One region of the Sphingomonas sp. KR3-1 genome, then DNA from elsewhere that is predicted to be linked to it. Evidence: riboswitches for the same ligand, from Rfam matches in the RefSeq annotation. Region 1 holds a riboswitch; the other holds the start of a gene.
The links. Region 1 has a riboswitch for cobalamin ahead of ABLE38_RS18810 (TonB-dependent receptor). Riboswitches for the same ligand answer to the same signal wherever they lie in the genome.
Positions count from the first base shown of each region.

Region 2: it holds a riboswitch for cobalamin, as region 1 does, so the genes downstream of both, ABLE38_RS00555 (acyl-CoA thioesterase) here and ABLE38_RS18810 (TonB-dependent receptor) in region 1, are expected to answer to the same signal.

Region 1 is NZ_JBDZDQ010000003.1:594,800-610,041, reverse strand. It holds gene ABLE38_RS18855 (hypothetical protein) at 187-1,443, shown strand; gene ABLE38_RS18850 (Lrp/AsnC family transcriptional regulator) at 1,516-1,977, opposite strand; gene ABLE38_RS18845 (histidine kinase dimerization/phospho-acceptor domain-containing protein) at 2,159-4,348, shown strand; gene ABLE38_RS18840 (polysaccharide deacetylase family protein) at 4,350-5,378, shown strand; tRNA gene ABLE38_RS18835 (tRNA-Ile) at 5,404-5,480, shown strand; tRNA gene ABLE38_RS18830 (tRNA-Pro) at 5,529-5,605, shown strand; gene ABLE38_RS18825 (ABC transporter ATP-binding protein) at 5,615-6,382, opposite strand; gene ABLE38_RS18820 (iron ABC transporter permease) at 6,379-7,362, opposite strand; gene ABLE38_RS18815 (ABC transporter substrate-binding protein) at 7,359-8,264, opposite strand; gene ABLE38_RS18810 (TonB-dependent receptor) at 8,264-10,198, opposite strand; cobalamin riboswitch at 10,377-10,601, opposite strand; gene dctA (C4-dicarboxylate transporter DctA) at 10,665-11,981, opposite strand; gene ABLE38_RS18800 (hypothetical protein) at 12,107-12,340, opposite strand; gene ABLE38_RS18795 (M20/M25/M40 family metallo-hydrolase) at 12,525-13,907, opposite strand; gene ABLE38_RS18790 (IS1595 family transposase) at 14,169-15,059, shown strand.
Region 2 is NZ_JBDZDQ010000001.1:103,613-118,854, forward strand. It holds gene addB (double-strand break repair protein AddB) at 1-1,842, opposite strand, end outside; gene ABLE38_RS00525 (nucleotidyltransferase family protein) at 1,968-2,729, opposite strand; gene ABLE38_RS00530 (phosphotransferase) at 2,726-3,706, opposite strand; gene tsaE (tRNA (adenosine(37)-N6)-threonylcarbamoyltransferase complex ATPase subunit type 1 TsaE) at 3,703-4,146, opposite strand; gene ABLE38_RS00540 (hypothetical protein) at 4,216-4,680, shown strand; gene ABLE38_RS00545 (HAMP domain-containing sensor histidine kinase) at 4,847-7,186, opposite strand; gene ahcY (adenosylhomocysteinase) at 7,293-8,693, opposite strand; cobalamin riboswitch at 8,835-9,029, shown strand; gene ABLE38_RS00555 (acyl-CoA thioesterase) at 9,129-9,860, shown strand; gene ABLE38_RS00560 (hypothetical protein) at 9,968-10,522, shown strand; gene ABLE38_RS00565 (hypothetical protein) at 10,532-11,299, opposite strand; gene ABLE38_RS00570 (YqgE/AlgH family protein) at 11,296-11,856, opposite strand; gene ABLE38_RS00575 (peroxiredoxin) at 12,031-12,513, shown strand; gene ABLE38_RS00580 (hypothetical protein) at 12,585-12,881, shown strand; gene ABLE38_RS00585 (AMP nucleosidase) at 13,044-14,489, shown strand; gene ABLE38_RS00590 (hypothetical protein) at 14,568-14,699, shown strand; gene ABLE38_RS00595 (SIMPL domain-containing protein) at 14,774-15,242, opposite strand, start outside.

The DNA.
Region 1 (15,242 bases):
TATGCGGGATGAATGGTTTCTTTGACAGGATGAGGCGCGCGATCCGGCGTGCAGACGCGGTCCGTTAAATCAACATTCATCGCATAACCGCCATCCGCGACGGGGATCGGCTTGAATGGCGCGTGACGGGCAATTAGAGGTGCCCCGAAAGCCCCCCGCTCTTTCCCCGTTTATGGAGAGTTTCGCATGAACTTCGCTTCCAAGCTCGCGCTGGCCGCCGTGCTGTCGCTGGGCACCACTGCGCTTACCGTGGCACCTGCCGCCGCGCAGAAGAAGAAGGACGACAAGGCCGCTGCGCAGGATCCCAATCAGCTCAAGGTGAGCGATGAGTTCCGAAAGCCCGCCGCCGCCGCCGAGGCGGCCGTGAAGGCCAAGGACTGGGCAACCGCCGAGCCGCAGATCGTTGCCGCCGAAGCGGCTGCCAAGAACGACGACGAGAAGTTCTTCGCCGCGTCGCTGCGCTTCCAGCTCGAGCTGAACAAGGGCAACGAAGCCGGCCAGATCGGGCCGCTTCAGGTGCTCGCCGCCAGCCCGCGCACCAAGCCGGAAGCCGTCGGGCCTTATAATGCGCGCTTGAACTTCCTGATGGGCAAGAATGCCAACGCCGCGAAGAAGTATCCCGAGGTCATCACCTACATGACCAAGGCGCGTGAGCTCGGCGAGAAGAACGTCGATATCTCGCTGATGATGGCCAATGCCTATGCCGCGACGGGCAAGAATGTCGAGGCTGCCGCCGAGGCGCGCAACTCGATCGAGTTCGTCAAGGCGATGGGCCAGAAGGCGCCGGAAGCCTGGTATCAGTTCGCCATCCCGAAGGTGACCGCGTCGGGCAACCGCGAGGCGGCCTATGACTGGCTCGCTTATTACCTGAAGGACTATCCAACGGTGAAGAACTGGCGCTGGGCGATCGAAGTGCTCGGCCAGGGTGCGAAGGGCACCGATCGCGCCGCGAAGATCGAGCGCATCGACCTGTATCGCCTGCGCCGCATCACCAACTCGCTGGCCGATCGTGGCGATTATTCGGACTATGCCTACACTGCCCAGTCCTCGGGCCTGCCCTGGGAAGCGATCTCGGCAATCGACGAGGGTCGCAAGAGCGGCAAGCTCCCGACCACCGATGCGGACGCCAACCGCACCTACGCCGCGGCCCAGGCCGGCGTGAAGAGCAGCCCGTCGCTCGACGCGCTCGCCAAGCAGGGCGGCGCGGGCAATGCCGATGCACTGCTGGCCGCTGGCGACAATGAAAACGCGCTCAAGCTCTATGACGCGGCGCTCGCCAAGGGCGGCGACGCCAATGAGATCAACCTGCACCGCGGCATTGCGCTCCAGCGCCTTGGCCGCAAGGACGAAGCGAAGACGGCGTTCCAGGCGGTGAAGACCGGCCCGTACGTCAATGTTGCACTGCTCTGGCAGGTCTCGCTCGACACGCCGCCGCTCAGCTGAGCGCGGCCTCGGGCCTGAAAAAGAAAGGGGCGGCTTTCGGGCCGCCCCTTTCGTTTCCCGAGATACCGTGGGTCAGGCGACCGGCACGCCGGGCAATGCCTTGGACGTGCGGATGGTGAGTGATGTCTTCACATGCTCGACATTCGGCGCCGGCGTGAGGCGCGTCGTCAGGATGTGCTGGAAGCTCTGCAGGTCGGGCGCGACGATCTTCAGGATGAAATCGATCTCGCCGTTGAGCATGTGGCATTCGCGAACCTCGGGGATCTCGGCCATCATCTGCTCGAAGGCGCGGAGATCGGATTCGGCCTGGCTCTTCAGGCTGACCATCGCGAACACGGTGAGGTTGTAGCCGAGCGCAGCGGGATCGAGCGCGGCGTGATAGCCGGTGATCGCGCCTTGTTGCTCGAGCGCGCGCACGCGGCGCAGGCAAGGCGGCGCGGTCAATCCAACACGTTCGGCAAGCTCGACATTGGTCATGCGGCCATTATCCTGCAACAGGCCGAGGATCCGGACGTCGATGTCGTCGAATCGCATTTATGTTCCTTCTTTCTTTTGATTCGTTTCCGTGTGTTGCGTTTAGACATAATATTATTACGCCGCAACGCAATTGTCCCACAATGCGACGTGCCGAAATGGACGGTTCCGAACAGGCGTTTGGCGGGTTAAGGATTCGTTACGGCGCGCGTTGCAGCGTCGGGTAAAGGGTGGGCACGCGTTGCGCTTCGACGATACATTGGAGACCGTGCTCACCTCGGATCTGAGTACGCCTTACGGCGTCCAGTCCGCATGGCGACAGCTGGTCGACCTGATCGGGCGACGTCGCGCGGTTGCCGGCGCCCGGGCAATGGGCGTGCTCCGCTCGATCCGCGATTCCGTGCCGCTGCCAGTCCGTGCAGCCAGTGCCCGTGCGCTCGAATTTGCCGATCCGCCGCCGCCGCTCGTCCGCCTGTTCGCGCTCGATGAGCTTCAGGTCGCGCTGCCGGTTCTGCGCAGCGCGCGGATGAACTCCGCCGAATGGATCCAGCTGCTTCCCGAGCTTGCGCCAGCGGGCCGCGCGGTGTTGCGCAATCGCCGTGACCTGAGCCCGGTGGTACGCCGCGCGCTGGAAAGCTTCGGACGGATCGATTTCGTGCTGCCTGACGAGACAGTGAAGGAAGCCGTGCAGGCGATCGCGCCGGAAGCGGTGGCTGAGGAAGCCGTCGAGGCAGTCGCCATCGACTGGTCCGAAGTCGTCGCCGCGCATCCTGCCGAGGTTGCCGACGCCCCCGTCGAGATCGAACCGGAACCCGAACCGCAGGCGCTGCCGGAACCCGAGCCAGTTGCGGCGCAAGCGCCAGAACCCGAACCCGAACCCGTCGACGCTGAGCCGGGCGAGGCACCTATTCGCTATTGGAGCGCAACGCTGCCGGCGCGGCAGCCGACGCACGAGGCGAGCCTCTCGACGCTGCTCGCGCGGCTGCCCGAGCCGGGCGAACGCATCGCGCCCGCGCCTCTGGCAGATCCCCCGGCGGAAGCGCCTCCCGTCCCCATCGCTGCTGCGCAGGACGCAGAGGATCTCTCCTTCATCGCCCTCGCGGGCTTGGCGCCCTCGATTGCGCAAGCTAGTGAAGCGCCGCAAAATCCGATCCACCCGGTCCAATCCGGGACAGGCGAGTCACTCGTTTCCGCCGAAGCGATTGCACCGCCCGAACCCGCGGCGCAGGGTCCGGCGATGGATTACAGGGACGGCCTGGCTGCAGAAGTGCGGCAGATCGCGGCAGAAGCCGCGGGGGACGATGACGGCACTTTCGAGATCGCCGACGTCGTGGCCCGGATCGATGCGTTCTGGCGTCACCGCGAGGAAGCCGGGCCCGCCGAGCTGCCGGCGCCGCGCGTCGCCGACGAATTCCGCTTCGAGACCGATGCCAAGGGCATGATCCGCTGGGTCGACGGCGTCAGCCGCGCGCCGCTGGTCGGCGTTTCGCTCGACAGCCAGGCCGCGCCGGGCGTGCCGGACAGTTCGCGCGTCGATGGCATCGCCGCCGGCGCGTTCCGCCGCCGCGCCGGCTTCTCCAACGCCCGCTTGGCTGTGGAAGGCGAATCGGATGCCGCGGGCGACTGGCTGATCTCGGCGATTCCGGTCTTCGACCCGAGCAATGGCCGGTTCACCGGCTATCGCGGCACGGCGCGCCGCCCGCGCATCGACGAGCGCGCCGAACCGGTGCGCACCGCCACCGCGGCGATGCCCGCCGATTCGCTGCGCCAGCTCGTCCATGAGCTGCGCACGCCGACCAACGCGATCGCCGGCTTCGCCGAGATGATCGAGGCGCAGATGCTCGGCCCGGTCGGCGATGCCTATCGCGACCGCGCCCAGGTGATCCGCGCCCAGGCACGCGAGTTGCTCGGCGCGATCGACGATATCGACCTTGCCGCGCGGATCGACAGCGCTGCGCTCTCGCTGGTGCCCGGCCGGATCGCGTTGCGCCCGGTGCTCGCGATGATAGTCGACGATCTCGCGCCGCTCTCGGAGCTGCGTGGCTCGGTGATCGCGCTGCCGATCGCGGACCTCTCGGTCACCGGTGATCGCCGCGCGGTCGAGCGGCTGCTCGCGCGCCTGCTCGCCACGCTCGTCTCGGCGAGCGGGCAGGGCGAGCGGATCGGCGTGCACATGGCATCCGAAGGCACCGACCAGGTGGCGATCACGATCGATCGCCCGCAGGCGCTTGCCGACTATCCCGGCGATTCGGTGCTCGACATCGACGACGAGCATGAGGACGCGACGCTGCTCGGCACGGGCTTCGCGCTGCGCTTGGCGCGCAATCTCGCGCGCGAGCTGGGCGGCGCGCTGGTGATCGGGCGGGAAAGCTTGACTTTGCGGCTCCCGGCCGCCGTAAACGAGCAGGTGGGCCAGGCACATCTGAACTGAAGTGGGGAACGGGGCACCCGATCGCGATGCACGTCGCGGCGGCTACCGCGTGCCCGCGCCCGGTCCCGATTCCCTTGTCCGGTGGCCCGATACGTTCGGCACGCGCTTCACGGTCTTCGTCGACACCGAGGAAGAGTTCGACTGGAGCGCACCGCTCCGGGCGGATGCCGACGGCACCAGCCACATGGCCGCGCTGCCGCCGGTGCACGCGCGCTTCGCCGCGGCCGGCGTGCCGCTTACCTATCTCGTCGACTATCCGGTCGTGTCCTCGCCAAGCGCGGTCGAGATCCTGCGCGCGTTGATCGCGGATGGCCGCTCGGCGGTAGGCACGCAGCTCCATCCCTGGGTCAACCCGCCCTTCGAAGAGGAGGTGACCGGGTTCAACAGCTTCACCGCCAATCTTCCGCTCGAGCTGCAGCGGGCCAAGTTGGTCGCGCTGACCGAGCGGCTCACCCAGGCGTTCGGCAAGCGTCCGCTCGTCTACCGCGCCGGTCGCTATGGGATCGGGCCGGAGACGCCGGCGCTGCTCGCCGAACTGGGCTACCGGATCGATAGCTCGATGCGTTCGGGCTATTGCTATGCCGATGAGGGCGGCCCCGATTTCGTCGCGGTGCCCAATCACGCCTTCCGCCTCGGCCCGGTGGTCGAGATACCGTTCACCACCGTCTTCACCGGCCGGATGCGCAGCGGTGGCGCCGGGCTGCACCGCCGGCTGGGCCGCTTTCCCCGGGGCATCGGCATCGCCGCGCGGCTGGGCCTTTTGTCGCGCGTCTCGCTGACCCCCGAGGACATGCCGCTGCACGAAGCCAAGGAGGCGATCCGCGTCGCCGTCGGCGAGGGGCTGCGGCTGCTCAACTTCGCCTTCCATTCGCCCTCGGTCGAGCCCGGTCACACGCCCTATGTGCGCACTGCGGCGGACCTGGCGGCGTTCCTGCACTGGTGGGATGCGGTGCTGGCGCTGCTCGACCAGCTGGGCGTTCGCGCCGCTTCGGTGGACGAGATCGTCGCAGCGGCTTGCGGCCCGGCCTGACCTTCCGCTAGGGCCGGGTTGCTGGGGGCCTGTAGCTCAATTGGTTAGAGCTGGCCGCTCATAACGGCTAGGTTGCGGGTTCAAGTCCTGCCGGGCCCACCAGCAACACTTGTGTGTCCCACGCTTTGCGCCTAGGGCCGCAATCCGCGTCGGGGAGTGGCGCAGTCCGGTAGCGCGCCTGCTTTGGGAGCAGGATGTCGCAGGTTCGAATCCTGTCTCCCCGACCACTTTCCCATTCAGTCGAGAAAGCGGATCGCCGCGCCCTCCGCGTCGCGCGTGATGCGGACGCGGACGTCGTAGAGCTCGGCCAGCATCGCCTCGGTCATCACCTGGTTGACCGGCCCGGCGCCGAGCAGCTTGCCGTCGCGAACCGCCACGATCTCGTCGGCGAAGCGTAGCGCCAGGTCGAGGTCGTGGATCGCCACCACCACCGTGCGCCCGGCATCTGCGTGGGCACGCAGGCGGCGGGCGGCGTCGATGCTGTGGCGCGGGTCCAGCTCCGAGGTCGGTTCGTCCACGATCAGGAGCTCGGGATCGCCGACGATCGCACGGGCGAGCATCACCCGGGCCAACTCCCCGCCCGAGAGTGTCGTCGCCTGGCGGTGGCGCAGCGCCGTGATGTCGCACGCCTCCAACGCCCGCTCGACCGCCGGCTGCAGTGCCGCGGGGATGCCACCGAACACCGGAAGTTGCGGGAGCAGGCCCAGCGCCACTACGCGCTCCACGCTGATCGGCCAGTCGATCGCGGCGTTTTGCGGCAGATAGGCGCGACGGCTCGCCAGTGCCTTGCGGCTGAGCGTGGCGATATCGGTATCGCCCAGCCGCACCGTTCCCGCATCGGGCTTCAGCAAGCCGACTGCGAGCTGGAGCAAGGTGCTCTTGCCCGCACCGTTCGGGCCGATCACTGCGGTCAGCTTGCCCGCCGCGAAACTGGCGTCGATCCCGTCGAGGATCGGCCGGCCGTCGCGCACGACCGAGACATTCTCGAAGTGAAGCGCGCTCATGCGGTCCTCCCGCGGACATGCAGCACCAGCCACAGGAAGAAGGGCGCACCGACGAGCGAGATGAACACCCCGAGCTGGATCGGCGGTCCGATATGGATCAGGCGCGTGCAGATATCGGCGACGACCACCAGGATCGCGCCGGCAATCCCGGCGGGGACCAAAGTCGCCGCCGGGCGATAGCCGACCAGCGGGCGCACGAGGTGGGGGGCTAGCAGCCCGACGAAGCTGACCGCCCCGGTCACTGCGGTGGCCGCGCCGACCCCAAACGCCGTGCCGACCAGCGTGAGCAGCCTTACCCGGCCGATATCGACGCCGAGGCTCTCCGCCTGCACTTCGCCCAGCGCCATCGCATCGAGCGCGCGGCCGGTGAACAGCAGCACCGAGCCGCCGAACAGGATGAAGGGCGCGGCGAGCTGGACATGGTCCCAGCTGCGATCCTGCAGCGAGCCCATCAGCCAGGTGGTCATCTCATAGGCCGCATAGGGATTGGGCGCGAGGTTGAGCGCGAGATAGACGCCGGCAAAGGCGATGCTCGAGATCGCCGTGCCCGCCAAGATCAGCGAGAGCGTGCCGCCCCCGCGCGCCAGCGCGAATGCGATGCCCGCGGTGATCATCGCCCCGATCAGGGCGAAGATCGGCGAAGCAAGCGCGAAGCTGGCGGTGAAGCCGAAATAGATCGCGATCACCGCGCCCAGGCTGGCACCGCCGGCGACCCCGAGAAGCCCCGGCTCGGCGAGCGGATTGCGCAGCAGCCCCTGGAGCACCGCGCCGGCAAGGCCGAGGATCGCGCCGATCAGGATGCCGAGCGCGAGCCGGGGCAGGCGGATCTCGGTCAGCACCATCCCGGCAAGGCTCGGGTGAGGATCGGCAAGGCCGGCGAACAGCTCGCCCGGGGTGAGCCAGACGGTGCCGCAGATCAGCGATAGCAGCGAGGCGATCAGCAGCACCGCTAGCAGCGCCGGGATGAGCCAGCGATTCATTGCCGTGCTCCTGCAAAGGGAAGGGGAGTGTTCGCGCGTGCGGCGGCGATCTTAAGCTGTTCGCGGAGCAGCCGAACGGCCTCCGCGATGCGCGGCGTGCCGCAGACATAATAGGCCTGGGGGATGTTCAGCATGCGCCCCTGGCTCGACCAGAAGCGGCGAACGACGCGGTGCGCCTCGACATCGTCGCCCAGGCTCGGCTTGGGCACGCCGGGCGCGCCCTGGACCAGCAGCGGGGGAGCGGCCTCGAGCAGCACTTCGGCATCGGGCCGTCCATAGTTGGAGGCGGGCGGATCGGCCGCGACATTATGGGCGCCCGCCGCTTCGAAGATCGCGCCCGGCAGCGTGCCGGCGCCGCTGCCAAAGCCGAACCGGTCCCAGGCGGCGATGCGATAAGTGGCATGCGGCGCACGGGCAAGCGCGGCGAGTTTTGCGTCCATCTCGGCGATCAGCGCCTCGCCCCGCGCGACCTCGCCCACGGCGGCGGCAACCTGGCGGGTCATGCTGCGGATATCGTCGAAGCTGTTCGCTGCGCCGACTTCGATCATCGGATAGTTCAGCCGCTTGAGCATGCTGCGCACCGCTGGTGTGGAGAAGGGGCTGGCGATCACGAGGTCGGGCTTCTGGCGGACCACTTCCTCGGCGAGGCCGTGGTTGATCGCCACGCGTTTCGCCTCGGCCGCCATCAGCGAATCGCCCGGATCGAGCGACAGCATGGTCACCGATGCGATGCGCTCGGGCGGCAGCAGCTCGAGCACGAGCTGATCGGTGCAGGTATTGAGCGACATCACCCGCATCGGCTTGCGCAGCGGGGCAGTGCCGTTCGCCGGCCGCTCCGCGCTGCCGGTCGAAACCGGCAGCGCGGCGGCTAGCAGCCCGAGAGCCAGGCCGAGGCTACGCATCAGAAGGCAAGGCGCACGCCGCCATAGCCGGCGAGGCCCGGCGTCGCGTTGCCGAACACTTCCTCATACTTCACGTCGAACAGGTTCTCGACACGGCCGAACACCGAGACGCCCTTGATCACCTGATATTGCGCGCCAAGGTTCACCAGCGTGTACGGCTTGAGCGAGACGCGCACGGGCACGAAGCTCGGATCGGTATAGGCCAGATCGTCCATGCGGCCGTTGTAGCGTACGGTCAGCGTTCCCGAGAAGCGCTGGTCCTTGCTGAACAGCGTTGCGTTGAAGCTGGCGATGTCGCCCGGGCGGCGCACTTCGGTCACGCCGTCCTCGGTTGCCTCGAGATGCGTGTAGGCCGCATCGATCCGCACCTGCGCGATCGGCTGGAGCGTGGCGAACACCTCGAGACCGTGCTGCTTCGAATCCGTAGCGCGGTTGCCCGGCGTGGCGACAAAGTTCGGCGCCGGATAGGTGGTGTAGATCTCGTCCTTCAGCGTCGAATCGAACCGGGTCGCGCCGATCGTCGCCTTGCCATCCAGGAAGCGCTGGTCGATGCCGGCTTCCCAGCCTTCCGACTTTTCCGGCTTCAGGTTCGGGTTGCCGATATACTTGCCGTCCGCATAGCCGAACAGCTCGTAATAGAGCGGGTTCTTTACGCCGGTGCCGTAGGCGGCATGGACGTGCGTGTCGGTGGGCAGGCGGTAGCCGGCCTGGACGCGCCAGGTCGTCGTGTCGGCGAAGCGGTTGTTGTCGTCGTGGCGCACCGAAGCGCCGCCGGTGAAGCCGCCCGCGGTCAGCTCATATTCGGCGACCAGGCCGAGATTGTCGGTGCTGCGCTCGCCGGTGAACACATAGGGCGAGGGCGGCGAGGTGTTCTGGAACTGCTCGCGTTCCCAGTCGACCGCGGCGGTCAGCCGGTGGCGGATCGCGTCGGTGCCGAAGCGGAAGCTCGAGACGAACGAGCCCTTGTAGCGCTGGCCCTTGTCGCCATAGGCATAGCCGAACCCGTCATAATTCTTGCGGGTGGTGTCGGAGAACTGGCCCGAGACCGTGTTGGTCCAGCGGCCGTCGAGCGCGGTCAGCTCGGCGCTGAGCAGGCCGTAGAACGCTTCGTTGGTGAAATGCACGCCGGGGCTGTCGATCGTGTAGCCGAAGGTCGGGCTCGCCGGGTTGCTGTCGGTGTCGTTGGTCTCGGCGTCGGTGTAGCTGTAGCGCAGCACGCCGCTGAGCTTGAAATTCTCCGCAGCCTGCCAGTTCACCTTGGCGGTTGCGCCGACATTGTCCGAGCCGACATTGCGGCTGCCGCCGCGCGCGGTGGCATAGCCATCGGTGTGGTACCAGTTGCCCGACACCGCATAGTCGAACGCACCCGAAGCGCCGGCGGCACGGGCAGCGGTGCTGACGGTGCCGAACGAGCCGCCCTCGGCGCGCGCGCTGAACCCGGGGGCCTCGCGGCCCGAGAGCGTGATATAGTTGATCACGCCGCCGATCGCGTCCGAGCCATAGAGCGAGCTCTGCTGGCCGCGCAGCACTTCGATGCGCGCCGACGGATCGGCGATCAGCGTGCCGAAGTCATATTCGCCGTTATAGGGATCGGCGGCCTCGATGCCGTCGATCAGGACTAGCACATGGTTGCCTTCGGTGCCGCGGATGCGGATCTGGGTCTGGCTGCCGACCGCGCCGGTGCGGCTGACGGCGATGCCGGGCACGTCGCGCAGCACGTCGGAGACGATGCGGATCTGGCGCTGATCGAGCTGCTGCGCGTCGATAACGGTTGCCGATGCCGGCAGGTTCTCGAGCGGGATGCCTTCGCCCGAGCGCGACGCCGTGACGACGATCTTGTCCTGAGCGTCCTTGTCGGGCGCATTGTCGGTCTGGGCGAGTGCCGGCGTCGCCACGGCGATCGCGAGCAGGGAAGCGAAACTGGTCTTCAACATGGGTAATCCCCCCGCGCCTGTGCAACGAGGGCCGGGGCCTGCCGCGCGCTGCTGCGAACGACCGATACGAGCAACGGCGGGCGCTTGGTCGCCTGTCGCACGCACCGAAGCGGCCCCAGCCGCTTGGTCGTCGCTCAGACGGAGAGATACCGTGCCGTGACCATCCCCTGGGTCAGGGCAAGAGCGACCAAGCGCCGGCAGGTCTCCTGGCTCGCGGGTCATCGCTTGATGCACGGCCTTCCCAGACAAGCTCGTCCAGTGGCTGCCCCTTCGAGCGAAGGGGCCTGTGCATCGCGCTCACCGCTTACAGTTGCAGGGACAGCCGCGGATTTGAGTGGCAAGCCACTCGCACCGCATTCCCATATTAAGCCCCATTCGGGGCACCGGCGCGATCATGAGCCCCGGATGTCTCCCGGAGTTCGCGAGCGCCCATAGGGGCATTCGCGGGCCTTGCCAATCGCGCAGTTCAGGCGGTGGCGGGAATATCCCCGGTCCTGCCGTCGAGCGCGCGCCGCAGCGCGTCGCGGTCGAGCCGGCCTTCCCAGCGCGCCACGACGATCGTCGCGACGGCGTTGCCGACGAAGTTGGTCAGGCTGCGGCACTCGCTCATGAAGCGGTCGACGCCCAGGACAAGCGCTACCCCGGCTACGGGGATCGAAGGCACCACCATCAACGTCGCTGCGAGGGTGGCGAAACCAGCGCCGGTTACGCCTGCCGCGCCCTTGGAGGTGAGCATCGCGGTGCCGAGCAGGATGAGCTGCTCGCCGAGCGACAGATGGATCCCGGTGGCCTGGGCAATGAACAGCGCGGCGAGCGTCATGTAGATATTGGTGCCGTCGAGGTTGAACGAATAGCCGGCGGGCACGACCACGCCGACCACTTCCTTGTCACAGCCGGCGGCCTCCAGCTTCTCGATCAGCGCGGGCAGGGCGGCTTCGGACGAGGAGGCACCGAGGACGAGGAGCAGCTCGGCCTTGAGGTACCGCACCAGCTTGAAGATCGAGAAGCCGGCGAGCCAGCCGACCACGCCCAGCACGCCGAAGATGAACAGCGCCGCGGTGAGGTAGAAGGTCGCGACCAGCCCGCCGAGGTTGAGCAGGGCGGCCAGGCCATATTTGCCGATGGTGAACGCCATCGCCCCGAATGCGCCGACAGGGGCGGCGCGCATCAGGATGGCGACGATGCGGAACACCATCTGCGACGCCTGATCGAGCAGGTCGACCAGCGGGCGGACTCGCTCGCCGAGCCCGGACAGGGCGATGCCGCAGAGGATGGCGACGAAGAGGACCTGGAGGATGGAACCCTCGGTCAGCGCCGAGACGAGCGTGGTGGGGATGATCGCCATGACGAAGCCGATCACGCTGGTCTCATGCGCCTGCTTCTCGATGTCGGCGACCTTGGCCTCGCTCAGGGTGTGCGGGTCGATGTGCATGCCGGCGCCGGGCTGGATGACATGGGCGACGAGGAGGCCGATGAGCAGCGCCAGCGAGGAGAAGAACAGGAAGTAGGCCAGTGCCTTGAACACCACGCGGCCGAGCGATCCCAGCTCGCGGGCGCCGGCGATGCCGGTCACCAGGGTAAGGAAGATCACCGGGGCGATGATCATCTTGACCAAATTGACGAAGGCGTCGCCGAGCCATTTGAGCGACGCCCCGCCGGCGGGCCAGAGCGCGCCGACCAGGATGCCGGCGGCGATGCCGATCAGCACCTGGATGTAGAGCATCTGCCACCAGCGCTGCGCCCTGGGCGGTGCGGCGGCCGGGCCGGCTGCGACTGCGCTCATTCCTTCCTCCCCGTTTTCACCGGCATAGCCTAGCGCGCAAAGGCTCCAAACGGAAAAGGACGCCCCCTTGCGGGAGCGTCCTTCCTATCTCTCGGTCCGGCCAGGGGCCGGGTGCCGAACAGAGATCAGTGGGCGTTCGCCTGCGCGGCGTCGGCCTTGTTCTCTTCGACGTTCGCAGCGTTCTCGAGAACGGCTTCCGAAGCGGCGTTGGTGGTGTTGTCGGCAGCGGCTTCGTACGCAGCGGCATTCGCCTCGTGCGAATCGGCAACGTTCTCGGCGGTGGTGTTGGTGGTGCCGCCGTTGCAAGCCGCGAGCGACATCAGGCCGGCGGTCGCAGCAACAATGAGGATCTTCTTCATGTGGTGCTCCTAAAGGAACTCAAACGTTTCGCAGCCGGCCCGATTAGCCGTCGCGAACCGCTGGAATAGCGGTCGTTGCGTTTGCGTCAATCGCAAATTCACCCATTGACGGGATTTAGGACATTTTTTTGCCAAAATCTCGCCTGTTGGCGGCCATCAATGGCCGAGGCCGCCACAGGTTCCTTCACTCGCCCTGGCCCTTTGAGATCGGGGCAATATCCTCGGGCGCGTTCGCTGTCACGGCCAGCATCGCGGTCCAGGCTGCCACATTCTGGCGCAGCTGCTCGGGATCGATCTTGTCGAGCGTGTCGTCAGGCGTGTGGTGATAGTCGAAATAGCGCAAGCCGTTCTGGCTCATGTCGATCACGCCGACGCCGGTGTTGATCGTCGGGCCGACATCGGTGCCGCCATGCGCGACGCCGCGGCCCCGCGAGATGCCGAGCGGAGAGAGCACGCTCGCCAGCCGGTCCGCGATGGGCTTGGCGCCCTCGGACAGGTTCACTTCGAACTTCCAGACGCGGTCGGCGCCGAAATCGGATTCCTGCGCCAGGACATGGCGCTCGCCGGCATGCGCCTTGGCATAGGCATCGCCGCCGAAGCCGCCCGGCTCCTCGGCGCCGAACCAGACGACGCGGATCGTGCGCCGCGGCTGGCCGGCGTCCATGATCCGCTTGGCGGCAGCAGTGGTGATCGCCACGCCGGCGCCGTCGTCGATCGCGCCGGTGCCGAGATCCCAGCTGTCGAGATGCCCGCCGACCAGGATGATCCCCGCCGCGGGATCGCTGCCCGGCACTTCGGCGACGACATTGCCCGATTCGGCCTCGCCCTTCATGCCGGCGGTGATCTGCACGCGCAGCTTGACCGGACCGCGCTTGAGCAGCCGCTCGAGCTGCTCGGCATCGGGCAGCGACAGGGCGGCAGCGCCGATCGGCGTCACGCCCTTGGTCCAATTGGTCACGCCGGTATGCGGGTTGCGGTGATAATCGGTGCCGATCGAGCGGATCAGGATCGCCGCGGCGCCCTTGCTGGCCGCCAGGTTCGGGCCGGAGCGGCGGGCGGCGCCGTAATAGCCATATTGCGAGCCGTCCTGGGTGGGGGTCATCGCGTTGCTGACGAAGACGATCTTGCCCTTCACCGCTTCGGCGGGCGCAGCCTGGAGATCGGCGAGCGTGGGGAAATAGGCGACGTCGGCCTCGACCGGCTTCGGACCCGTCGAGCCCGAATTGCCGAGCGCGGCGATGGTGAGCTTCTGCGACGAGGCGCCCAGCACCTCCGCGGTCTCGAGCCCGCGCTGCCACAGCGGCATCTTGTAGGTCTCGATATGGACGTTCTTGAAGCCGAGCGCAGTGAGCTTCTTCACCGCCCAGGCACGCGCCCGCGCTTCCGCCTCGGTCGCGGCGAGGCGCTGGCCGATCTCGGTGGTCAGGCCCTCGACAATGTCCCAGGCCACGTCGTCCTTGAGCGCCGCGTCGCGCAGCGTGGCGGGATCCTGGGCGGCAGTCTGGGCCAGGGCGGGGAGGGGCAGGGCGAGCGCGGCGACGGCCGCGAGCAGGATGCGCTTGGTCATGGCGGCGGACGCTAGTCGCCCCCGAAACATTCGGCAATGCGCGGGGGCGTTTCCGCCAGGTTTCCGGTGCGGACATTCAACTGGATGGTTGAGCAATTCGTTGAATCCCTTGACAGTCCCACGTGCGGGTGAGGCACTCAACCACCTGGTTGAATATCGCCCAGGTCGCTGCTTCTCGTTCCGGGAAACGCCAACACAAGAAATCCAACATTGGGCACTTATCCCATTGAAACATGTAAGCGGACATGCCATACAATATGCATGAGTAAGGCACCCACTCTTCGCCAGTTCCAAGCACGCTTTCCGACTGAGGAAGCGTGCCTCGACCACCTGTTTCAGGTTCGGTATGGAACGGACTTCCATTGCCCGAAGTGCGGGCGCGAGGCGAAGTTCACCCGCATCGTGAAGCGCCGGGCTTACCAGTGCCAATGGTGCGCCCATCAGGTTTACCCGACTGCGGGAACACCCTTTGACCGCACTCGCACGCCGCTGCGTGATTGGTTCTTCGTGATGTTCCAGTTCTGCTCTTCGCGGAACGGCGTGGCCGCCAAGGAAGTCGAGCGCCAGCTAGGCGTCACCTACAAGACGGCTTGGCGCATGTGCCACCAGATCAGGGAATACATGGGCGAAATCGACGGCAACGGCCCGATTGGTGGTGATGGCAAGCTGGTGGAGATCGACGAGACGTTCGTAGGTGGGCGCCTAGATCGCGGTCACCGTGGTGGCGATCCAGCAGAAGGTAAGGCTATCGTATTCGGTATGCTTGAGCGCGACGGCGAAATCGTCACCCGCGTTATCCCGAACCGCACGCGCGGCACTGTCTTCCCGCTCATCAAAGGAACGGTGCAGGCCCGCACCGAAATCCATACCGATGAGTACCGGACCTATCTCACTATCGGGAACATGCCTGGGATGGCCTACACGCATAAGAGCGTGAACCACCGTGGCGGTGAATACGTTTCGCCCCAAGGCGCCACGGTGAACGCAATTGAAGGTTTCTGGGCCCAGCTAAAGCGCGGTATCAATGGCACCCATATTCACGTCAGCGCCAAGCATCTCCCGAAGTACCTCGGAGAGTTCGAATACCGCTGGAATATGCGCGACCGTCCGCACGAAATGTTGGATCGGCTGATGGTATCTTTTGTGCGGTAAGTAGAATCATGCGCTCATTTGGTGTATGAAATCCAAGCTATGTATATGGCTATTATCGCAAGCGGAATTGCCGCACTAGCAGCTATGGCTGCTACTATCGCTGCGTTCTTTGCAGTTCGCGCTGTCCGATACTGCTCGGCTTGGGAGGCCTCATTGCGCAAGCGCGATTCGTAATCGTAATTC
Region 2 (15,242 bases), on a different contig from region 1:
CGGCGCGAGCCAGGGATCGGGCGCAGGCAGGCTCGGCCAGACGCCTTCGTTGAGCCCCGAGAGGATCATCAGATCGGCGGTCTGCAGCCGCGCCTCGAGCTGGCCGAGGATCGCGAGGCGCGGATGGCCGCCCTGGGGCGGGCGCACCGCGATCTGGTCCATCAGCGTGCGCAGCATCGGCGCGAGCGTCTCGGGGTCGGCGCGGACCGGACCGTCGGCGGCTTCGCGCTCGAGATCGTCGAGCAGGGTCGCGGCGGCCCGCCCCTCGGCGCGGCTCCACAGGCCGTCGCCGCCGAGCGCCTGGGCGGCTTCGCGCAGCGCGGCGAGGAGGGCCGGGATCGGCTGGGCGCCGCTTGCGAAGGCTGCTTCCAGCGGGGCGAGCAGTGCCCTGGCCTCGGGCCACCAGCGCTCGGCAGCCTTGCGGAGCGCGCCGCCCCTGCCCTCCTGCTCGGCGAGATAGCGGTCGACGCCGGTGAGGTCAGGCGCCGGGCGGGGTCCGCGCAGCGCCCGATCGAGCAGGCGGGCGCCGTCGAGCCACTCGGTGCGCGCCTCGGGCATCACCAGCGGGTGCTTGAGCAGGGTCAGCAGCGGCAGCGGGGCGAAGCGCTGGGCAGCGGCGTCGGCGAGCGCGAGCAGGAGCGTGCCGGGCGGCAGGATCGAGAGCGGCTGGCCGGCGGAATCGTCGACGATGATCCCCCAGCGGGCGCAATGCGCGGCGACGCGGCGGGCGAGCGCGCGATCGGGCGTGACCAGCGCCGCGGTGCGGCCAGGAGTCTCCAGCGCCTGGCGCAGCGCGAGGGCAATGGCCTGGGCTTCCTCGGCCGGCGTGGCAACTTCGAGCGCGCGGACGCCGTCGAGCTTGCGCTCGCGCTCGGGCAAAGTCGTCCAGCTATGCGTCAACTCGGGCGGCTGCATCGCCGAGGCGATCGCCTTGCTGCGCGACGGCGCGGCGTCATGTTCGCTCGCCGCCCGCCAGGGATCGAACTCGCTGCGGTGCACGCCCATCCGCTCGAGCAGGAGCTTCAGATGGAATTGCGGATGCGTCTCGAGGTTGCGCTTGCGGCGGCCGTCGGGATCGGGGGCGTGCGGGCCGAGCAGGTCCCATTCCGCGTCGCTCAGGCCGATGCCGAGATCGGGGAGGACGACCATGCCCTGCGGCAGGCCGGCGACGGTGCGCTGGAGCCGGGCGATCGCCGGCGCGCTGGCGGTGATGCCGGCGGCGCAGACGAAGCCCTGGGGCGGGTTCTGGCGCCAACGCCTGGCGACCTTGTCGATCAGCAGGCGGCGGCGATCGGCCAGGTCGATGCGGCCGAGCCGGGCGAGTTCGCGCGGCCAGGCCTGGAGGACGATCTCGAACAGATGAAGCGCGCGTTCCCAATGGGCGGAAAGCTCGGGGGCGAGGTTGAGCTCCTTGAGCGTGCCCGGCGCGACTTCCTCGATCAGCAGCTGGTCGAGCGTGGCGGCGAGGTCGCCGGCCAGGCGCACGGCCTCGGCGGCATCGTGGCGCGGCTCGGCCTGCTGGATCAGGCGGGCGAGGATGAGCTGGCGCTGGAGCGGCGCGACCGCGGGGGCGACCGGATCGGGATCGCCGGCGGCATCGAACATCGCCTCATCGAGCTCGGGATCGCCGACCGCGACGAGGCGCGGCAGCAGCAGCCCGCCGCCGCTGGCGCGGACGAAGGCGTCTTGGATCGCCTTCTTGGCGCGGTTGTTGGGGAGCAGGATGATGCCGCGGGCGAGCGCCATCGGGTCGGCCCCGAAGCGCTTGATCAGCCCGTTCGCCAGCGCATCACCGAACGCGCGGTGCGGGGGGATGGTGTAGAGGTGGAGCTGGTCGGGCATTGAGACTCTAAAGCCCCTCCCCTTCAGGGGAGGGGTTGGGGTGGGGAATGTGTCTCACAGAGACCTGCGCTTGGGAAGACTGCCCCACCCCAACCCCTCCCCTGAGTGGGAGGGGCTAGGCAGGTTTACACCGCCGCCAGCACGTCCTCGGCTTCCTTGACCGCGCCGGGCGTGCCGACATCGAACCACAGCCCCTGGTGGACCACGCCCCAGAGCCGCCCGGCCTCCATCGCGCGATTCCAGAAGAGGTTGGTCGAGAACGGGCCTTCGGGCCAATCCCGGATCACGCGCGGCGAGAGGATCTGAGCGCCGGCATAGACGAAGGGCGCGAGGCGGCCAGGCTTGCGGCGCTCGGTGATGCGGCCGAGCGGGTCGAGGCGGAAATCGCCCTGGCCCTTGTGGCTGCACGCAAGCGCCAGCGGGACGAGCAGGAGCAGCGCGTCCATCTTTTGATCGTTCCAGGCGGCGGCGAGGGCGTGGAGGGAGGTTATTGGGCCGTCGACCCACAAGGTATCGCTGTTGACCGTGAAAAAGGGCTTTTCGCCGAGAATCGCGCGCGCCTGGACGATACCGCCGCCGGTTTCCATCAATTGCGCGCGCTCGTCCGAGATCTGCACGTCGATGTCGCCGGCACGGGCCTTCAAGTGCGCCTCGACCTGGTCCGCCAGATAATGGACGTTGACCACCGCGCGCTTGATCCCGGCCTCGCGCAGGTGGTCCATCGTGTGATCGAGCAGCGTCTTGCCGGCGACCTCGACCAGCGGCTTGGGGCGCGTCACGGTGAGCGGGCGCATGCGCTTGCCCAGCCCCGCGGCCATCACCATCGCCGTCTCGGGCATGGCGACGTCCGGATTGGGGCGCAGCGAATAGGTGGCGGAGGGCTTCATGCGCCGGCAATGGTCAGCGGGTCGCCGCGCATGTCCTCGGGCACGTTCGCCGCGAACCAGTCGGCGACGGGCTTGAGCGCGGGGTGGCGCAGGTCGCGGTTGAGATAGGTCCAGACGCGCGGGCACAGGCCCGGGTAGCGCGGCTTGCCGTCGCGGACCCACAGGCGGGTGAAGATCCCGACGATCTTGGCGTTCCGCTGCGCGCCGAGCACGTGATAGGCGATATCGAACGCGTCCCCCGCGCCGGTGATGCGCTTGTAGCGATCGAGCATCGCCGTCTCGAGGCTCTCGGGCACGTCGCGGCGCGCGTCCTGCAGCAGCGAGACGAGGTCATAGGCGGGATGGCCCGCCAGCGCGTCCTGGAAGTCGAGCAGGCCCAAGGTCTCCGCGCTACCGTCGATCAGCATGATGTTCTCGACATGATAGTCGCGCAGCACGGTGACAGGCGTGTGACCCGTCAGCACCGGGGCGAGGACCTGGTCCCAGGCGGCGCGATAGCCCGCGAGATCCGCCTCGAGCCCGACCGCGGGGCAATACCATTCGGGGAGCAGGTCCGCCTCGCGGTGATATTCCGCCAGCGTGTAGGGCTTGAGCAGGTCCGCTGCGGGCACCTCGGCGAGGCGGATGATCAGGTCGATCGCCTCTTCGTAGAGGCGCAGCTCGCTCTCGGGCGCGGCATCGACGGTCTCGCGCATGCGGGCGTCGCCGAAGTCCTGGATGAGGACGAGGCCCTCGGCCAGGTCCTCGTGGAGGATCTCGGGCGCGGCGAAGCCATGCCCGGTCAGCCAGCGGGCGATGTTGATGAAGGGGCGCGGATCCTCGTGCGGCGGCGGCGCGTCCATCAGGATCGCGGTGCGATCATGCTCCACGACGCGGAAATAGCGGCGGAACGAGGCGTCGCCGGCGAGCGGACGGATCTCCGCGCCTCCCCAACCGGCGGCTTCGAGAAAGTCGGGCGCCGCGGCGGGCGGATTCATGTCAGGAACCATCGGTCCTTCCATGCCGCCGGGACCTTGGCTGTCAAGGCGCGCGCGCCATCCGGTGCCACATCCAGGGACAACCACAGCGCATCATGCCACGCCGAATCGCCCAGACGCTCGGGCCATTCGACGATCAGCAGCGAATCATGACGGGCATCGTCGAGCCCGAGCTCCTCGGCTTCCTGCGGGTCGTCGAGCCGGTAGAGATCGACGTGCAGCACCGGGAAGCGCACCTCCGGCGGGTCATAGGGCTGGACGATCGCGAAGCTCGGCGACGGCGCCTCCTCCTCCAGCCCGAGCGCGGCGAGCAGCCCGCGGGCGATGCTGGTCTTGCCGGCGCCGAGCGGCCCCGAGAGCGCAATCACGTCGCCGGGGCGCGCGACTCCGGCGAGCCTGCGGCCCAGTTCGAGCGATTCTTCCGGCGAGCGCAGCAGCATCGCCCTCCCCTATCGCGCCGGCGCCGGCTTGAACACTTCGTTGACGAAGATCTGCGAGAATGCGCAGCCATGGACGAGGAAGTGCGATCTCCCACCGCCCGCTGGATCGACCGGATCCTGCTAGCCGCATTCATCCCCTTCTATTTCTTCAGCCAGGACCTGATCGGCGACGTCTCGCTGGAGGGGCTCGACCGCTATGTCCTCTCCGCCCCCGCCGGCAGCACGCGCGACGAGATCGACGGGCGGATCGCGCATTTCAGGCATTGCTACTACCGCGCGCCGAGCCGCACCGACACGGGCGACGCGGTCGACTATCTCTACCGCGGCACGACCAGCGATGTCGGCTATTTCGTGTCGGTGAAGGTGCATTGCCCGTTCGGGCCGGGCGGCACGCTGGCCGGCCAGTGCACGCGCCAGCAATGGGCGCTGATCCCGTCGGATGTGGACGCACAGGAAAAGCGGAGCGGCTGGCTGGTGAACTCGGCGCCGGAATATTCGAATGCGGGTGCGCCGGAGTGCCCGGTGGAGGACTGAGGCTTGTTCTCCCCTCCCTGCAAGGGAGGGGCTGGGGGTGGGTTGCGGCCCCGGCGAAGCCGGGGCCGCCCAGCCGGCCGGCCGGTGAAGCAGAAAAGGCCGGGCATCGAGCCCGACCTTTTCTAACCCACCCCTAACCCCTCCCTTGCAGGGAGGGGAACATCGTTCACTTGCGCGGCAATTCCACCGTTACCAGCGTGCCTTCGCCCGGTTCGGAGATCAGCTCGATCCGGCCGCGATGCGCCTCGACGAACTGCTTGGCGAGGGGGAGGCCGAGCCCGGTCGCGCGGTCGCCGCCGCGGGCGTTGCCGAACTGGGCGAAGCGATCGAAGGCGCTGGCCGCCGCCTCGCGGCTCATGCCCGGGCCATTGTCCGAGACGATGACGCGGGCGACGCGGCTGTTGCCGTCGAGATGGAGCAGCACCCTGCCCTGCTCGGGCGTCGCCGCGACGGCGTGGCGCAGCAGATGCTCGATGATCTGGCGGATGCGGCGCGGATCGCCGGTGATGCTGCCCGCGCTGCCGGCATCCTCGACCACCAGCTCGATCCCCTTGGCCTTGGCGAGCGGCGCGACCGCCTCGGCGGCGTTGTGCGCGGCGATCTCGATATCGACCGGCGCCTTTTCGAGCGGCGTGCCTTCGTTCTGCGTGAGATCGAGCACATCGTCGATCAGCACGCCGAGCCGCTCGACCGAGACCAGGATCGCCTCGGCATATTCGCGGCCGCTCTCGCTCAGCGGGCCCGCAAAGCCGCCGTCGAGCATCTCGGCAAAGCCCTTGATCGACGTGAGCGGGGTGCGCAGCTCGTAGCTCATATTGGCGAGGAACGAGGTCTTGACGCGGTCGGCCGCCTCCAGCGCCTCGTTGCGGGCGCTCAAGGCCCGCTCGGCGCGGTGGTGATCGGTGGTGTCGAGCATCGTCACCAGCGCATTGCCGTCGGGCAGCGGCACCGCGGTGATGTCGAAATGGCGGCCATCGGCAAAGGCGATGCTGCTCCCGCGCGACTGGCGGTCCTGCGCGGCGATGCGGATCAGGTCGCCGATGATGTCGGCGCGCGAGGCCTTGGCGAGCTTCGGCCCGGCGGCGCGGACGAGCTGCTGGACCTGGGGATGGCCGTCGAGGAAGGCGTCCTCGAAATCCCAGACCTGGCGGAACTTGCGGTTCCACAGCTGCAGCCGGCCCTTGCCGAACACGGCGACCGCCTCGGCCAGGCTTTCCAGCGTGGCGGTGCGCACCTGCTGCATCTCGCCATGCTCGCGCTGCAGCTCGAACTGCTGGGTCTGGTCCTCGAACAGCAGCAGCAGCCCGCCCTCGGGCAGCGGCTGGGCGACGACGCGCAGATGGGTGGCGCCGACGCTCCACGTCTCCTCGACCGCGTCGGGCGAGACGAACCATTCGCGCCGCTCCGCCTTCCATGCCGGATAGTCGCGCACCTCAGGCAGGCGATTGGCCTCGCGCATGCGATCGAGCACGCGATCGAATTCGGGGCGATCGGCCAGCCACTCGTTCTTCACCGCGAACATGCGGCGGAAGGGCTGGTTGGAGAAGATCAGGCTGCGATCGGCGCCGAACTGCGCCACGCCCGACGAGATCTTGTCGAGCATCGCGCGCTGGGCCTGGGCGAAGCGCTTGAGGCCGCCGCGCGCCTGCTCGAGCTCCTCGACATCGACCGCGAAGCCGGCGACGCCGCCAGTGGAGAGCGGCATGTCGTGCAGGCGCAGCATGCGGCGGGTGCCGCCGATCGTCGCGGGCATCGCCGCGGTCTGCGGCTCGCCGGTATCGCGCGCGATCGCGGCATTGGCGAGCGGCCCGCCCATGCCGACCCCTTCGACCAGCTCGAGCCCGCGGGCGACGACGTCCTCGGCATCCTTGCCCTCGACCGCGGCGACATAGGCCGAATTGACCATCAGCAGGCGCAGATCGGCGCCGCGATACCACATCGGCATCGGCGACGCCTCGATCAGCGCGGTGAGCGCATCGAACGCGGCGCGCAGGCGCGTGGCCTCGCGCTGGAGGCGGTTGATCTCGGACTGGCTCTCGGTCGCGTCGAGGAACCAGAGGACGACGCCGCCCGGCGCGTTGACCGCCTGCGGCGCGCGCTCGCCGATCACCAGCAGCGCGCGCTCGGAGCCGCGGGCGCGGACCGAGAGGCTGAACGGCTTGCCGGCCTTTTGCGCGGCGGCGACATGGACGGCGAGCGCATCGGCATCCTCGGGCAGCAGCCCGGCATCCTTGCCGCTCAGATCCTCGACCGCGCGCGGCAGGTCCTGCAGGCCGAGCCAGTCGCCAAGGCGGCGCGGCAGCTCGATCCGGCCATCGGCGCGGATCAGCATCGCCTGGGCGGGCGAGCCGCTGACCAGGGCGCCGAGCTGGGCATTGGTCTCGGCGATGCCGGCGGCTTCGGCGCGCGCGCGCAGGCCGGCGAACAGCGCCCAGACGCCGCCGATCACGAGCAGCGCAAGCGCGGCGCCTGCGATCACCGCAGCCGATTGCGTGATATGGATCAAAGCGCGCCGCTCCGGGGGATCATCCCAATCCCTTAGGCCAGTTTGTCGCCAAACGAAAAGGGCCCGGCTTGCGGCCGGGCCCTTCCTTTTTTCGCTTCGCAGCGGATCAGTAGCGATAGTGATCCGGCTTGAACGGGCCCTCGACCGGCACGCCGATATAATCGGCCTGCTTCTTCGAGAGCTTGGTGAGCTTGACGCCCAGCTTCTCGAGGTGGAGCTCGGCGACCTTCTCGTCGAGGTGCTTCGGCAGGACGTAGACGTCGTTGCCGTAGGTTTCCGACTTGGTCCACAGCTCGATCTGGGCGAGCGTCTGGTTGGTGAAGGACGACGACATCACGAACGACGGGTGGCCGGTCGCGTTGCCGAGGTTCACCAGGCGGCCCTTCGACAGGATGATGATCTGCTTGCCGTCCGGGAACTCGACCAGGTCGACCTGCGGCTTCACTTCGGTCCACTTGTAGTTCGACAGGCCCGAGATCTGAATCTCGCTGTCGAAGTGGCCGATGTTGCAGACGATCGCCATGTTCTTCATGCCGGCCATGTGCTCGGCGGTGATGACGTCGGCGTTGCCGGTGGCGGTGACGAAGATGTCCGAGCGGGTGACCGCCTCTTCCATCGTCACGACTTCATAGCCTTCCATCGCCGCCTGCAGCGCGCAGATCGGATCGATCTCGGTGACGAGCACGCGGGCGCCGCCATTGCGCAGCGACGCGGCCGAGCCCTTGCCGACATCGCCGAAGCCGGCGACGGTGGCGACCTTGCCGGCGAGCATCACGTCGGTGCCGCGGCGGATCGCGTCGACCAGCGATTCCTTGCAGCCATAGAGGTTGTCGAACTTCGACTTGGTGACGCTGTCGTTGACGTTGATCGCCGGGAACGGGAGCTCGCCCTTCTTGGCGATGTGATAGAGGCGGTGGACGCCGGTGGTGGTCTCTTCCGAGACGCCCTTGATGTTCTTCACCGTCTCGGTGAGGTAGCCCGGCTTGCGCTTGATGAATTCCTTCACCGCGCGCTGCATCTCGACTTCCTCGTCATTCTCCGGCTCGCCGAACGACTGGCCGGCCTCGAGCTTGGCGCCCCACAGCGCGAACATCGTCGCGTCGCCGCCGTCGTCGAGGATCATGTTGCAGGTCTCGTCGCCCCAATCGAAGATCGAGCCGACATAGTCCCAATATTCGGCCAGGCTCTCGCCCTTGATCGCGAACACCGGCACGCCCGACGCGGCGATGGCGGCGGCGGCGTGGTCCTGCGTCGAGTAGATGTTGCAGGTCGCCCAGCGGACCTTGGCGCCGAGCGCGGTCAGCGTCTCGATCAGCACCGCGGTCTGGATCGTCATGTGGAGCGAGCCGGTGATGCGTGCGCCCGCGAGCGGCTGCGACGCGCCGAACTCCGAGCGGAGCGCCATCAGGCCGGGCATCTCGGTCTCGGCGATGTTGATCTCGGCGCGGCCGAAATCAGCGAGCGAGATGTCCTTAACGACGTAATCCTTGTCGAGCACGGTAGCCACTTGTCTGTCTCCAGATGTGAATCAGTTGCGCGCCGGGAATCGCCGGCCGCGATGCGCGCGCCCTAGCCGCTTCGCCGCGCGGGCGCAATTCCGAATATAAAGATATCTTTATATGTCGCTTGACGGGGCGTCCCGCGGGGCGGATGCTCAGGGCGTCGAGGTTCTTCCGGCCGGCCCGGAAGCTAAGACGGGAAGCCGGTGCGAGCCCGGCGCTGCCCCCGCAACTGTGAGCGGCGAGCGGCGATCCAGCATGTCACTGAGGGCGCGCCCTTGGGAAGACGGATCGTCCGCGCTGACCCGCGAGCCAGGAGACCTGCCTCGGCGCGATATCGTCCACCGGCGGGGTGCCCGGTCTGGTCGCTTGCATGCCGCGGCCAGCGATGCGCCGCGCGCGCCGGTGTCCATGCTCGCCCCGCCCAACCGGGTTTGCAGATCATGACCATTCCTTCCCCCGTCCGCCTCATCGACATGGTGTTCCCCGGCGACACCAACCACCACGGTACCTTGTTCGGCGGGGTCGCGCTGGCGCATATGGACAAGGTCGCGTTCCTCGCCGCCTCGCGCCACGGCCGCGCCGCCTTCGTCACCGCCGCCTCCGAGCGGATCGACTTCGCCGCGCCGGCGCTGAAGGGCGAGCTGATCGAGGCGACGGGCCGCGTCGTCCGCGTCGGCACGCGCTCGCTCGACGTCGAGGTCGAGCTGGTCGCCGAGGCGCTGCTCAGCGGCGAGCGGCGGCTGTGCACGCGCGGGCGCTTCACGCTGGTCGCGCCGGCGGGCGGGCCGCTGCCGCCGCTCGCGCCGGCCGAGCCGGAGCCCGAACCCGCCGACGTGCTGCGCATGGCCGACATGGTCTTCCCGCCCCAGACCAACCATTACGGCACGCTGTTCGGCGGCGAGGCGCTGCGGATGCTGGGCAAGGCGGCGTTCATCGCGGCGACGCGGGATACGCGCAAGGTGATGGTGATGGCCGCCTCCGAGCGCGTCGACTTCACCACGCCGATCCGCGAGGGCGAGATGATCGAGCTGGCCGCCCGGGTGACGATGCGCGGCAACCGCTCGCAGCGGGTGCGGGTCGAGCTATGGGCGGAGGACCTGCTCAGCGGCGCGCGCCGGCGCGCGGCCTCGGCGGAGTTCGTGATGGTTGCGACCGCGCCCGCCACGACCTAGACGGAAGCGGAGTGCGGAGCTTTGGTACCCCAAGTTTCGGCCCGTGACGAAAGGATCGGGCCGGGGCAGGATCGTTGCATATCCTTCCTCACGCCCGCGAGTTCCCCATGTTCAAAATTGTAGCGTCCGCGTTGTTCCTCTCGCTCGCCTGGACCTTGCCCGCCGCCGCACAGGGCGCGGCAGCGGAGGAGGTGAGCAGCGCCGGGGACGTTCCCGATCACGGCAATCCGGAGGCCGCCGCCCGGGCCTGGGCCGAGGCGAAGCGCAATGCTCCCGAGCAGGTGAGGCAGAATTGCTGGAATCTCGGCTGCATGGTGATCGTCAACCAGACGAGCGACTATGACGTGATCGGCTTCTATGTCGATTCGGCCAAGCCGGGGAAGCATCCCTTCTGGAGCGGCAACCAGTTCGGCGAGCCGCTGCCCCCGGAACGGGCGACGCTGCGCTTCAAGACCGGCAATGCCGAGACCTGCGCCCTGCCGGTGCGCTTCGTGCTGCGCCAGCGGGACACCCATGCGAAGGTGGACGTGACCGGCACCGCCAGCTTCTGCTCCTCGCCGCACCAGGACACGCTGGTGCGGATCAATGCGCCGGACGGGCCCCAGGGCAAGGTCTATGTCCGCGGCGACGACGAGGCGCCGCCGCTGCCGCAGACGCACTGATCGAACGGCTCAGTCGCACCAGAGGACGGTGTTCACCAGATGCGGCCTGGCGCAGCCCCTGGCGGGGAGCGGAAGCTTCATGCCCGGGCGCCACAGGCCGAGCCGGCGCTCGATATTGGGCATTTCGGAGTCGATCACCGCGAGCGGATTGCCATCGCCATAATGGGTCGCGCTGCGATAGCGCAGGGCCTGGGTGTAGCGCAGCGCGGAATCGGGCTTGCTGACGGTGATCCAGTAGCCGAACGGCTTGTCATCGGTCGGCTCGGCGGAGATCATCGCGCCCTGAAGCGGGCCGCCCGCCACGTAGCGGACCTCCTGGTTGTTGTTGCGCCCCGCACGCCTGGCATAGACGGAGACGAACGCGTCCTTCGCGCGGTCATAGGCGAGCAGCTGGGTCGAGACGCGCTGGTCGCCATTGCCGCTGTGCACGCTCGCGAGCTGCACGAGCAACAGCGCCCGCCCGCCAGCTGGATGCACGATGCGCGCGCTCTCCAGATAGTGCGGTACGTCGAACAGGTCGGGCGCCGGCCCCACGTGGAGCGCCTGGGAGAGGTCCGGGCTGCAGCTACGTCCCCCATCCCGGCTGAGGCACAGGGTGAGCGCCCCGGGCTCGGGATTGTCGGCGACGTCGACGGAATCCGGCCCCTGGACGACGGTCAGCCGCCAGGGCGCACGCGTAGCGAACGGCTTGGCCAGGTCGAGTGTGGCGCTCTGCTTGGCTTGGGGCGCCGCCGCACCCCCGGCGAGCAGCGCCAGCACCAGCGCCGCGCGGATCATGCCGTCCCCGCGCTGTTCGCCAGCATCCGGGGATCGATCCCCGCCCCGGCAAAGGCGACTGCCCAGCGGTCCTCGGCATCGATGTCGTAGATCAGGTCGGGCGTGCCGGCGGTGTTGAACCAGCCGTGCCGCGCCATCTCGTTGTCGAGCTGGCCCTCGCCCCAGCCGGCATAGCCGAGCGCGATGAGATATTTGGACGGGCCGGTGCCGTCGGCGATCGCGCGCAGCACGTCGACCGTGCCGGACAGCGCCCAGCGCCCGCCGACGTTGATCGTGTCCTGCCCGCCCCAATCGGGCGAATGGAGGACGAAGCCGCGTCGCGGCTCCACCGGACCGCCGAAATGGACCGGCCCGTCGGGCGCGAGGCCGGGATCGATCTCGAACTGCTTGAGCAGGTCGTGCAGGCTCAGCCCCTCGATCGTGTCGCCGATGCCGATGCCGAGCGCGCCCTCCTGGTCATGCGCGCACATCGCGATCACCGCGTGATCGAAGCGCGGATCGCCGATGCCCGGCATGGCGAGGAGGAATTGTCCGGTGAGGAAAGGCGTCGAGTCCATGGCCGATCAACGTAGCCGCACCGTTTCGGCTCCGCCACGCTTGAAAATCGAACGGCAATCGCCCTTCGCCCTGCGCTTGCCGAAGGCCCATTCCGCCTTTCCCAAAGGCGCGGAAGAAAGTACGGGGCTTCGACAAGCTCAGCCCGAACGGGGTTGAGGGCAGGAGAACGCATGATGACCATCCAGGTTGGCGACCGCATCCCCAGCATCACTTTCGTCAAGGTGACGGAGGGCGGCCCCGAGCAGATCAGCTCGGACGACTATTTCGCCGGCCGCAAGGTTGCGCTGTTCTCGGTGCCGGGTGCCTTCACCCCGACCTGCTCGGCCAAGCACCTGCCGGGCTTCGTCGAGAAGGCCGACGAGATCCTCGCCAAGGGCGTGGACGAGATCGCCTGCACCGCAGTCAACGACGCGTTCGTGATGGGCGCATGGGGCAAGGCCAGCGGCGTCGAGGGCAAGGTGACGATGCTCGCCGACGGCAATGGCGACTTCCCCAAGGCGCTGGGCCTGACCATGGACGGATCGAAGTTCGGCATGGGCACGCGCGGCCAGCGCTTCTCGATGCTGGTCAATGACGGCGTGGTCGAGCAACTCAACGTCGAGGCACCGGGCCAGTTCGAAGTCAGCTCGGCCGATTATCTGCTCGGCCAGCTCTAAGTTCGAGGCCGTAACGGAACCGTGAGAGGCTCGCCGAGTTGATTCGGCGAGCTTTTCAGAAAGGGACCGTCATGGCCGAGACCGATACCACGACTGCCAACAGCACCAGCAACAGCACGGGCAACGACACCGGGACCAGCATCCCGACCACGCTCGAAGAGGCGACCGAGCAGGCCAAGAGCTTCCTTGCCCAGGCACAGGAAGTGATCGGCGATGCAGTGGACGCCACCGTCGCCGCGGTGAAGGAACACCCGATCGCTGCAGCCGGCATCGCCGCCGGCGTTGCCGCTGCGGTGGGCGGTGCCGCCTATGCCGCCACGCAACTGGGCAGCGAGCCCGCCAAGCCGGCGGCCAAGAGCAAGAAGTAAGCCCCTAAAAGCCCCTCCTCGTTGGGGGGAGGGGTTGGGATGGGAATGTCGCATCGAGACCATCGCTCGCGATTTCTGCCCCACCCCAACCCCTCCCCTGAAGGGGAGGGGCTTACTATGTGTGGTCTTGCCAGCGTCATCTTTGCGCATTAGCCGTCAAAGATGACTCAAGCTTCCGATATCGTCGCCGACCTCGAGCGCCTCTACAATGCCTCGGTCGATCGCCTCAAAGCCGCTCTGAACCGCTACATCCTCGACGGCACGCCGCCGGCGCCGGAGGATCGTGCCGATGGCAGCTTCGCCTATCCCGAGCTGCGCGTCACCTATCGCGGCGGCAACGACCGCAACCGCCCCACCCCGCGCCGCTCGTTCGGCCGGCTGGTCGAGGAAGGCGAATATCGCATCTCGGTCACCCGCCCGGCGATGTTCAGCCGCTACCTCACCGAGCAGCTGACCTTCCTGATCGAGGATTACGACGTCGAGGTCCATGCCGTCGCCGGGCGGCAGGAGATCCCCTTCCCCTATGTGCTCGATCCCGGCCACATCGCGGCGATGGACCAGATCTCGGTCACCGAGCTGGGCCGCCATTTCCCCGCGACCGAGCTGGCGCATATCGGCGACGAGATCGCCGACGGGCTGTGGATGTCGGTGGACGACACGCGCCCGCTGGCGCTGTTCGACGGGCTGCGCACCGATTTCTCGCTGGCCCGGCTGCGGCACTATACCGGCACGCCGGTCGAGCATTTCCAGCAATATATCCTGTTCACCAACTATCACCGCTATGTCGACGAGTTCGTCCGCTGGGCGGTCGACCAACTGGGCGACGGCAGCCGCTTCACCGGCGTCTCGGGCGCGGGCGGCGTGCTGGTCGAAGCCGGCGACGATACCGACCGGCTGCTCAACGACACCTCGGCCTGGCGGCGGCACCAGATGCCCGCCTATCACCTGATGGCCAAGGACGGCACCGGCATCACCCTGGTCAATATCGGCGTGGGGCCCTCCAACGCGAAGACGATCACCGATCACCTCGCGGTGCTGCGCCCCGAGGCGTGGCTGATGATCGGCCATTGCGGCGGCCTGCGCCCGAGCCAGCGGATCGGCGACTATGTGCTCGCCCACGCCTATCTGCGCGACGATCACATCATGGACGATGTGCTGCCCCCCGAGATCCCGATCCCCGCCATCGCCGAAGTGCAGCTTGCGCTCGCCCGCGCGGCGGAGACGGTTTCAGGCCAGTCCGGCGAGGAGCTCAAGCAGCGGCTGCGCACCGGCACGATCGTCACCACCGACGACCGCAACTGGGAGCTGCGCTACTCCAAGTCGGCGCTGCGCTTCTCGCTGAGCCGGGCTGTGGGCATCGACATGGAGAGCGCGACGCTGGCCGCCCAGGGCTATCGATTCAGGGTTCCCTACGGCACCCTGCTCTGCGTCTCGGACAAGCCGCTTCACGGCGAGCTCAAGCTGCCCGGCCAGGCCAACCTGTTCTACGAGCGCGCGATCGCCGAGCATCTGAAGATCGGCATCGAGACCTGCGAGGAGCTGCGCCGCGAAGGCCCCCGCCTCCACTCGCGCAAGCTGCGCGCGTTCAACGAGCCGCCGTTCCGCTAAGCTACCCGCATGGGGGTGACGCAAGACGCGCACCCCGTGCTAGCGCTGGTGCGTTGAACCTTCTTGAGGAGACGGACGATGATCGACCCCGAAGACCAGCAGGAAGAGCAGCCCCACGCCCACCAGGCCGACGGCACCGACAGCTCCGCCGAATGGGACGCGCAGATCGCCGACGAAGGCATGATCCCGGACAGCGATCCGCCGGCCTGAGGCTCGGCGCATCGCTGGCATCTGGCCCTCTCCCCAAAAGGGGAGAGGGAGAAGAAAGGTACGCCCCAGCGCGCTTATTTGCTGAGCTGGAACTCTATCGCCAGGTTGGCCGATACGGTCACCGTGTCCGATCCCGCGCCCTGCTTGGGCGCGAACATGCCGATGATCTGGAGGAAGAAGCCCATCGAGCCGGCGACGATGTCCTGCCGCTCGCTGATCCGCGCGATCGCGGCGCGCTTGAGGCCCAGCGTGCTGGCATAGGCGGCGGCCTCGCCCTGCGCCTTGGCGATGGCATCGGCCTTGGCCTGGCGGGTGGGGCCGACATAATCGTCGAGCAGCGCGATCACATCGGCATCCATCTTGCCGTTGTTGCTCTCGACAAGCGCCTTGGCACCGGTCGCGGCGGCGCGGGTGGGTGCGTCGAAGAACACCGTCTCGCTGGCGGTCGATTGCGGCTTCTCGTTGTCGTCGGCCGCCATGTCCATCGCGAAGCTGGTCTTGCTGCGGCCGCTGAACGCGGAAAACAGGCTGGCCAGCGGGTTG